Regions from separate parts of the Bacillus tequilensis genome, predicted to be linked through region 2. Evidence: a T-box and tRNA genes for the amino acid it is inferred to sense, from the RefSeq annotation. Region 2 holds a T-box; the other holds one or more tRNA genes.
What was found. The T-box of region 2 lies ahead of glyQ (glycine--tRNA ligase subunit alpha). A T-box ahead of a tRNA ligase gene usually reads a tRNA of that ligase, here a tRNA-Gly.

Region 1: it encodes a tRNA-Gly, which carries the amino acid that the T-box ahead of glyQ (glycine--tRNA ligase subunit alpha) is inferred to sense. The anticodon was not compared.

Annotation. Positions count from the first base shown of each region.
Region 1 covers NZ_CP048852.1:606,814-611,237, forward strand. Annotated here, with positions in the region: gene manA (mannose-6-phosphate isomerase, class I) at 1-166, shown strand, start outside; partial or broken gene gmuG (mannan endo-1,4-beta-mannosidase) at 180-839, shown strand; partial or broken gene G4P54_RS03230 (manganese catalase family protein) at 951-1,804, opposite strand; tRNA gene G4P54_RS03235 (tRNA-Arg) at 2,125-2,201, shown strand; tRNA gene G4P54_RS03240 (tRNA-Gly) at 2,216-2,289, shown strand; rRNA gene G4P54_RS03245 (16S ribosomal RNA) at 2,387-3,936, shown strand; rRNA gene G4P54_RS03250 (23S ribosomal RNA) at 4,106-4,424, shown strand, end outside.
Region 2 covers NZ_CP048852.1:2,478,980-2,483,403, reverse strand. Annotated here, with positions in the region: gene G4P54_RS13275 (cytidine deaminase) at 1-379, shown strand, start outside; gene era (GTPase Era) at 360-1,265, shown strand; gene G4P54_RS13265 (YqzL family protein) at 1,409-1,552, shown strand; gene recO (DNA repair protein RecO) at 1,589-2,356, shown strand; T-box leader at 2,396-2,571, shown strand; gene glyQ (glycine--tRNA ligase subunit alpha) at 2,654-3,541, shown strand; gene glyS (glycine--tRNA ligase subunit beta) at 3,534-4,424, shown strand, end outside.

The sequences.
Region 1 (4,424 bases), 1.9 Mb from region 2:
TTCTCAGCAAAGTTATTTGCTGGGGAGTGTTCTGAGCGGATCAGGACGAATCGTAAATCATGGTATTCAGTATGAGTGTAATGAAGGCTCACACTTTATTTTGCCTGCGCGCTTTGGCGAATTTTCAATAGAAGGAACATGTGATTTGATCATATCTCATCCTTAACGAATGGGGGAGCTTGATTTGTTTATCCTTGATCGTTTTACTTGCGTCTTTCATTTTTGCAAAACCGATTGAAGCGCATACTATGTCGCCTGTAAATCTTCATGCACAGCAGACAACAAAAGCAGTCATGAATTGGCTTGCTCATCTGCAGAACCGAACAGAAAACAGAGTCCTTTCCGGAGCATTCGGTGGTTACAGTCATGACCCATTCTCTATGAGTAAAGCTGGAATCCGAAGTGCAGCCGGACAATCACCTGCTATTTACGGCTGTGATTATGCAAGAGGGTGGCTTGAAACAGCAAATATTGAAGATTCGATTGATGTAAACTGCAACAGCGAGCTGCTATCGTATGGGAAAAGCGGGGGGAATTCCGCAAATCAGTATGCACCTGGCAAATCCTGCTATTCAGTCAGGGCATTTTAAAACCAAATTACAAACGATCAGCATAAGAACATATTGGACTCTTCAACAGCAGAAGGGAAGCGGCTGAATGCCATGCTCAGCAAAATTGCTGACAGACTTTAAGAGTTGGGGAACCAAGGTGTCCCTGTTCTGTTCAGGCCGCTGCATGAAATGAACGGTGAATGGTTTTGGTGGGGACTTACATCATATAATCAAAAAGATGATGTAAGAATCTCTCTATATAAACAGCTCTACAAGAAAATCTATCATTCGGACATTCAATAAGGGAGAAATATGGAATGGAGATTCTTTAACGCCTATCATTGAGTGAATATAAAGCAAAAGGTGCTCAAGAGTTTTCTTGAGCACCATCACACCTGATCAGGCATTCATATCGCCTAACCCAGGGCTGTGTTCATTTGGCATTTCCGGAAGCACTGGAACAGGGAAACCTGCCGGAGGGTCTATCACTTGTAACTCTCCGCCATTTCTGCTTGGAGATGTTCCTTGATAGATTTCTCCGATTCTTGTTTCATCCAATCTGAAATTAAATTGTGCATTGTGGTAGCCCAATTCGACATATTTTCTGCACTCAGGATATTTATTGATGTCGTAATTCGGCACAGGTAAGAGCTTCGCCCACTCAACGCCCAATGTTTCGAGTGCTTTCGCAAACGCATTTTGGTGAGCATTGTCGCGTACAATAAGAAAAGCAAGAGTCTCCCGAAACGTCTGATTCGTGCTCATTTCGTAAATCCTTGTTTTTTGCAGCACGCCTGTTGACTCAAGAAGCAGGTTATCCAACAGGTCGGTAATTAAGTTTCCGTGGTTATACACCCATGACCCGTTCCACGGATTGCCCCCTGCATCAACAGGAAGGGAACTTTGCGCCCCAATAATATAATGATGAGGATTAGCATGTTTAACAGCTTCATTAAGTGGTGCCTGATCTGCACCTTGACTGCCGACACCTTCACCGCCTGATTCATCTAATAAAGCATTAATTGTGTTTTGCACCAGCTCAACGTGGGCAATCTCCTCTAAAAAAATGCCACGCAGCAAATCGCGGTACTGTTTCTGCTTTCCTCTGAAATTCGAGCTTTGGAAAAAAACTGCATCATCGTACGCATTTCTCCGTAATGACCGCCTAATATCTCCTGCAGGACCTTTGCAGCTGCCGGATCTGGCTTATCCGGTTTAATGATGTTTATCAGTTCTTCTTTGTAGTAATACATACACGCCTCATTCCCTCTCAAGTGATCTTTTATATTGTTTGTAAGATGAGATGAAATATATACATTAAATATGTGAAAAAAGATAATAAAAAATATAGGGAAAGTGTTGACCAAATAAAACGGGCATGGTATATTATTAAACGTCGCTGATGAACAGCGTGAAACAAAACGAAAAACAAAAAAAGTTTTTCTAAGGTGTTTACAAGATTTTTAAAATGTGTATAATAAGAAAAGTCGAATTAAACATTCGAGAAGAAACATTTTAAAAACTTCTTGACTTCAACATCAAATGATAGTATGATAGTTGAGTCGCTTGATAAGCGCCCGTAGCTCAATTGGATAGAGCGTTTGACTACGGATCAAAAGGTTAGGGGTTCGACTCCTCTCGGGCGCGCCAATACAAAATACCACGCGGGTGTAGTTTAGTGGTAAAACCTCAGCCTTCCAAGCTGATGTCGTGAGTTCGATTCTCATCACCCGCTCCATTAATTGAATGATCTTTGAAAACTAAACAAGACAAAACGTACCTGTTAATTCATTTTTAAACAAATCGCACAGCGATGTGCGTAGTCAGTCAAACTTTTATCGGAGAGTTTGATCCTGGCTCAGGACGAACGCTGGCGGCGTGCCTAATACATGCAAGTCGAGCGGACAGATGGGAGCTTGCTCCCTGATGTTAGCGGCGGACGGGTGAGTAACACGTGGGTAACCTGCCTGTAAGACTGGGATAACTCCGGGAAACCGGGGCTAATACCGGATGGTTGTTTGAACCGCATGGTTCAAACATAAAAGGTGGCTTCGGCTACCACTTACAGATGGACCCGCGGCGCATTAGCTAGTTGGTGAGGTAATGGCTCACCAAGGCGACGATGCGTAGCCGACCTGAGAGGGTGATCGGCCACACTGGGACTGAGACACGGCCCAGACTCCTACGGGAGGCAGCAGTAGGGAATCTTCCGCAATGGACGAAAGTCTGACGGAGCAACGCCGCGTGAGTGATGAAGGTTTTCGGATCGTAAAGCTCTGTTGTTAGGGAAGAACAAGTACCGTTCGAATAGGGCGGTACCTTGACGGTACCTAACCAGAAAGCCACGGCTAACTACGTGCCAGCAGCCGCGGTAATACGTAGGTGGCAAGCGTTGTCCGGAATTATTGGGCGTAAAGGGCTCGCAGGCGGTTTCTTAAGTCTGATGTGAAAGCCCCCGGCTCAACCGGGGAGGGTCATTGGAAACTGGGGAACTTGAGTGCAGAAGAGGAGAGTGGAATTCCACGTGTAGCGGTGAAATGCGTAGAGATGTGGAGGAACACCAGTGGCGAAGGCGACTCTCTGGTCTGTAACTGACGCTGAGGAGCGAAAGCGTGGGGAGCGAACAGGATTAGATACCCTGGTAGTCCACGCCGTAAACGATGAGTGCTAAGTGTTAGGGGGTTTCCGCCCCTTAGTGCTGCAGCTAACGCATTAAGCACTCCGCCTGGGGAGTACGGTCGCAAGACTGAAACTCAAAGGAATTGACGGGGGCCCGCACAAGCGGTGGAGCATGTGGTTTAATTCGAAGCAACGCGAAGAACCTTACCAGGTCTTGACATCCTCTGACAATCCTAGAGATAGGACGTCCCCTTCGGGGGCAGAGTGACAGGTGGTGCATGGTTGTCGTCAGCTCGTGTCGTGAGATGTTGGGTTAAGTCCCGCAACGAGCGCAACCCTTGATCTTAGTTGCCAGCATTCAGTTGGGCACTCTAAGGTGACTGCCGGTGACAAACCGGAGGAAGGTGGGGATGACGTCAAATCATCATGCCCCTTATGACCTGGGCTACACACGTGCTACAATGGACAGAACAAAGGGCAGCGAAACCGCGAGGTTAAGCCAATCCCACAAATCTGTTCTCAGTTCGGATCGCAGTCTGCAACTCGACTGCGTGAAGCTGGAATCGCTAGTAATCGCGGATCAGCATGCCGCGGTGAATACGTTCCCGGGCCTTGTACACACCGCCCGTCACACCACGAGAGTTTGTAACACCCGAAGTCGGTGAGGTAACCTTTTAGGAGCCAGCCGCCGAAGGTGGGACAGATGATTGGGGTGAAGTCGTAACAAGGTAGCCGTATCGGAAGGTGCGGCTGGATCACCTCCTTTCTAAGGATATATACGGAATATAAGACCTTGGGTCTTATAAACAGAACGTTCCCTGTCTTGTTTAGTTTTGAAGGATCATTCCTTCGAAACGTGTTCTTTGAAAACTAGATAACAGTAGACATCACATTCAATTAGTAAGACAAGATATCACATAGTGATTCTTTTTAACGGTTAAGTTAGAAAGGGCGCACGGTGGATGCCTTGGCACTAGGAGCCGATGAAGGACGGGACGAACACCGATATGCTTCGGGGAGCTGTAAGCAAGCTTTGATCCGGAGATTTCCGAATGGGGAAACCCACCACTCGTAATGGAGTGGTATCCATATCTGAATACATAGGATATGAGAAGGCAGACCCGGGGAACTGAAACATCTAAGTACCCGGAGGAAGAGAAAGCAAATGCGATTCCCTGAGTAGCGGCGAGCGAAACGGGATCAGCCCAAACCAAGAGGCTTGCCTCTTGGGGTTGTAGGACACTCTGTACGGAG
Region 2 (4,424 bases):
AAAAGCGCGAGATATGGCATATGCGCCCTATTCCAAGTTCCAAGTAGGAGCCGCTCTTCTTACCAAGGATGGAAAAGTGTACAGAGGCTGCAATATTGAGAACGCGGCATACAGCATGTGCAATTGCGCTGAGCGTACCGCTTTATTTAAAGCTGTTTCTGAGGGGGATACAGAGTTTCAGATGCTGGCCGTTGCGGCTGACACCCCTGGACCGGTATCTCCATGCGGAGCCTGCCGTCAGGTGATTTCTGAACTTTGCACAAAGGAAGTTATTGTCATACTGACCAATTTACAAGGACAAATAAAAGAAATGACTGTGGAAGAATTATTGCCAGGCGCATTTTCATCGGAGGATTTACATGACGAACGAAAGTTTTAAATCGGGATTTGTATCTATTATTGGAAGACCAAACGTAGGAAAATCTACATTTTTGAACAGAGTCGTTGGACAAAAAATCGCGATTATGAGCGATAAGCCCCAAACGACGAGAAACAAGGTGCAAGGAGTTTTGACGACAGGCACATCACAAACGATTTTTATTGACACACCAGGGATTCACAAACCTAAGCATAAGCTTGGGGACTTTATGATGAAAGTGGCGCAAAATACATTAAAAGAAGTTGATTTGGTTTTGTTTATGATCAATGCCGAGGAAGGGTACGGGAAAGGCGACGAATTCATCATTGAAAAATTGCAGAACATGTCTACGCCTGTATTTTTAATCGTAAACAAAATTGACAAAATTCATCCTGATCAATTGCTTCTGTTAATTGACGAATATCGCAAACGTTATCCTTTTAAGGAAATTGTTCCGATTTCTGCTCTAGAAGGAAATAATATCGAAACATTGCTTACGCAGATAGAAGCGTATTTGCCTGAAGGACCGCAATTCTATCCAAGTGACCAGGTGACAGACCACCCGGAACGGTTTATCATTTCTGAACTAATCAGGGAAAAGGTGCTGCATCTGACGAGAGAAGAAATTCCGCACAGTATTGCGGTGGCCATAGAGTCCATCAAAGGGCAGGACAACGGTTCCGTGCACGTAGCGGCAACGATTGTGGTCGAACGGGATTCCCAGAAAGGCATTGTGATCGGGAAAAAAGGAAGCCTGCTGAAAGAGGTCGGAAAAAGGGCGAGAGCGGATATTGAAGCGCTGTTAGGCTCCCGTGTCTACCTTGAATTGTGGGTCAAAGTGCAGAAAGACTGGCGTAATAAAATGTCCCAGCTTCGCGATTTTGGCTTTAAAGAGGATGAATATTAATTTCTTGCTGTGTCATGATCTCACAGGAACCGGGATACATTAGCAAATTTTGTTTAACATGAAATGGAGGACATCTGGTCAAGATAAAGGTAAGAATTTGGAGTTTAGGTAAGCTAGTTTAACTACAGAAAGGTGGGTTTCTTGTGTTGAATTTTACCTGGAACGTATTTTCTCAAACAGGAAATGTTGATACGTATCTTCTTTTTAAAGAACTGGAAAAAGAGAACATGGAAAGACCCGAAGAACTAGAAGATGAGCTAGCCCGATTTGATTATCCAATTTTATAGACCTCTTGGCCGCTCCTGCTTTAGGAAGGTGCGGAAATGCTGACAAAATGTGAAGGAATCGTTCTTCGCACAAATGATTACGGAGAGACGAATAAAATCGTTACTTTACTGACAAGAGAACACGGAAAAATAGGTGTGATGGCACGAGGCGCCAAAAAACCGAACAGCCGTTTATCAGCAGTCAGCCAGCCCTTTTTGTATGGTTCATTCTTAATGCAAAAAACAACGGGTCTCGGAACGCTTCAGCAGGGTGAAATGATCCTCAGCATGAGAGGCATTAGGGAAGATTTGTTTTTAACAGCATATGCTGCCTATATTGCTGAGCTAGTCGATAAAGGCACAGAAGAAAAGAAGCCAAACCCTTTTTTATTTGAATTTATTTTAGAGTCGTTTAAACAGCTGAATGAAGGAACAGATCCGGATGTCATCTTATTCATTGCTCAAATGAAAATGCTGGGTGTCATGGGGCTGTATCCTGAGCTGAATCACTGCGTGCATTGTAAAAGCCAGGACGGGACCTTTCATTTCTCTGTCCGCGATAACGGTTTTATTTGCCATCGCTGTTTTGAAAAAGATCCTTACAGGGTCCCGATTAAGCCGCAAACGGCAAGGCTGTTGAGGCTGTTTTATTACTTCGATCTTTCGAGGCTGGGCAATGTGTCCTTAAAACAGGAAACAAAAGCTGAATTAAAGCAAGTGATTGATTTATATTATGATGAATATTCAGGGTTATATTTAAAATCAAAGCGCTTTTTAGATCAAATGGAAAGCATGAAGCATCTTTTAGGTGAAAACAAAAGTTGACATCTGGTCCATCTTTTTATATGATCATTTATTATAAAATATGTTGCAGTGAGAGAAAGAAGTACTTGCGGTTACCTCATGAAAGCGACCTTAGGGCGGTGTAAGCTAAGGATGAGCACGCAACGAAAGGCATTCTTGAGCAATTTTAAAAAAAGAGGCTGGGATTTTGTTCTCAGCAACTAGGGTGGAACCGCGGGAGAACTCTCGTCCCTATGTTTGCGGCAGGCAAGCATAGAGACGGGAGTTTTTTGGTTGCCGCCGCAGTCATCTTATGAAAGAAAAGTGGAGGTGCTTGAAATGAATATTCAAGACATGATTCTAACCTTGCAAAAGCATTGGTCCAGTCAGGGCTGTGTGCTGATGCAGGCTTACGATGTAGAAAAAGGAGCCGGCACGATGAGCCCGTATACATTTTTGCGCAGTATTGGGCCTGAACCGTGGAAAGTGGCTTACGTGGAGCCTTCCAGACGTCCTGCCGACGGACGATACGGGGAGAATCCAAACAGACTGTATCAGCATCATCAGTTTCAGGTGATTATCAAACCGTCTCCGGATAACATTCAAGAGCTGTATTTAGATTCCTTGCGCGCACTGGGAATTGATCCGCTTGAGCATGATATCCGCTTTGTTGAAGACAACTGGGAGAATCCGTCTTTAGGCTGTGCGGGTCTCGGCTGGGAAGTATGGCTTGACGGAATGGAGATTACACAATTTACGTATTTTCAGCAGGTCGGAGGACTTGAGTGTAAACCGGTTTCAGTAGAAATTACGTACGGAATTGAACGTCTTGCGTCTTATATCCAGGATAAAGAGAATGTTTTTGATTTGGAATGGACGTCAGGATTTACAGTGAAAGATTTATTCATGATGGCGGAATATGAGCATTCCGTTTATACGTTTGAAACATCAAATGTCGATATGCTGTTCCAATTGTTCAGCACGTATGAAAAAGAAGCGATCAATCAAATGGACAACGGACTTGTTCATCCAGCATATGATTATGTGCTGAAATGCTCGCATACCTTCAACTTGCTTGATGCCAAAGGTGCGATCTCTGTTACTGAGCGGACAGGATATATTGCGAGAGTGCGGAATTTAGCGAGAAAAGTAGCAAAAACCTACTACGAGGAACGAGAAAAACTAGGGTTCCCAATGCTTAAAGGGGAGGGTTCTTCTCATGAGTAAACAGGATTTACTTTTAGAGATCGGATTAGAGGAAATGCCGGCGCGCTTTTTGAATGAAAGCATGATTCAGCTTGGCGAGAAGCTGACAGGCTGGCTTAAAGAAAAAAATATCACCCACGGTGAAGTGAAGCTCTTCAATACACCTAGACGTCTTGCTGTTTTCGTGAAAGATGTAGCAGAAAAGCAGGATGATATAAAAGAAGAAGCAAAAGGGCCAGCGAAAAAAATTGCCCTTGATGCAGACGGTAACTGGACAAAAGCGGCAATCGGCTTTTCAAAAGGCCAAGGCGCAGACGTAAAAGACCTGTACATCAAAGAAGTAAAAGGCATAGAGTATGTATTCGTGCAAAAATTCCAAGCCGGTCAAGAAACAAAGTCTCTTCTGCCGGAACTGGGCAGTTTAGTTACGAGCTTGCATTTCCCGAAAAACATGCGCTGGGGAAATGAAGATTTGCGTTATATCCGGCCGATCAAATGGATTGTTGCTTTATTTGGACAGGATGTCATCCCATTTTCGATCACAAACGTTGAGTCTGGACGGACAACACAGGGACACCGTTTCCTTGGACATGAAGTGTCAATTGAATCACCTTCAGCTTATGAAGAGCAGCTGAAGGAACAGCGTGTTATTGCTGATCCAGACGCCCGGAAACAAATGATTCAATCTCAGCTGGAAGCGATGGCTGCAGAGAACAATTGGAGCATTCCGGTTGATAAAGACCTTCTTGATGAAGTAAATCATTTAGTCGAATACCCAACAGCTCTTTACGGTTCATTTGAATCTGAGTTTCTGTCAATTCCTGAGGAAGTGCTTGTCACGACAATGAAAGAGCATCAGCGCTACTTCCCTGTCAAAGACAAGAACGGTGAATTACTGCCTCAC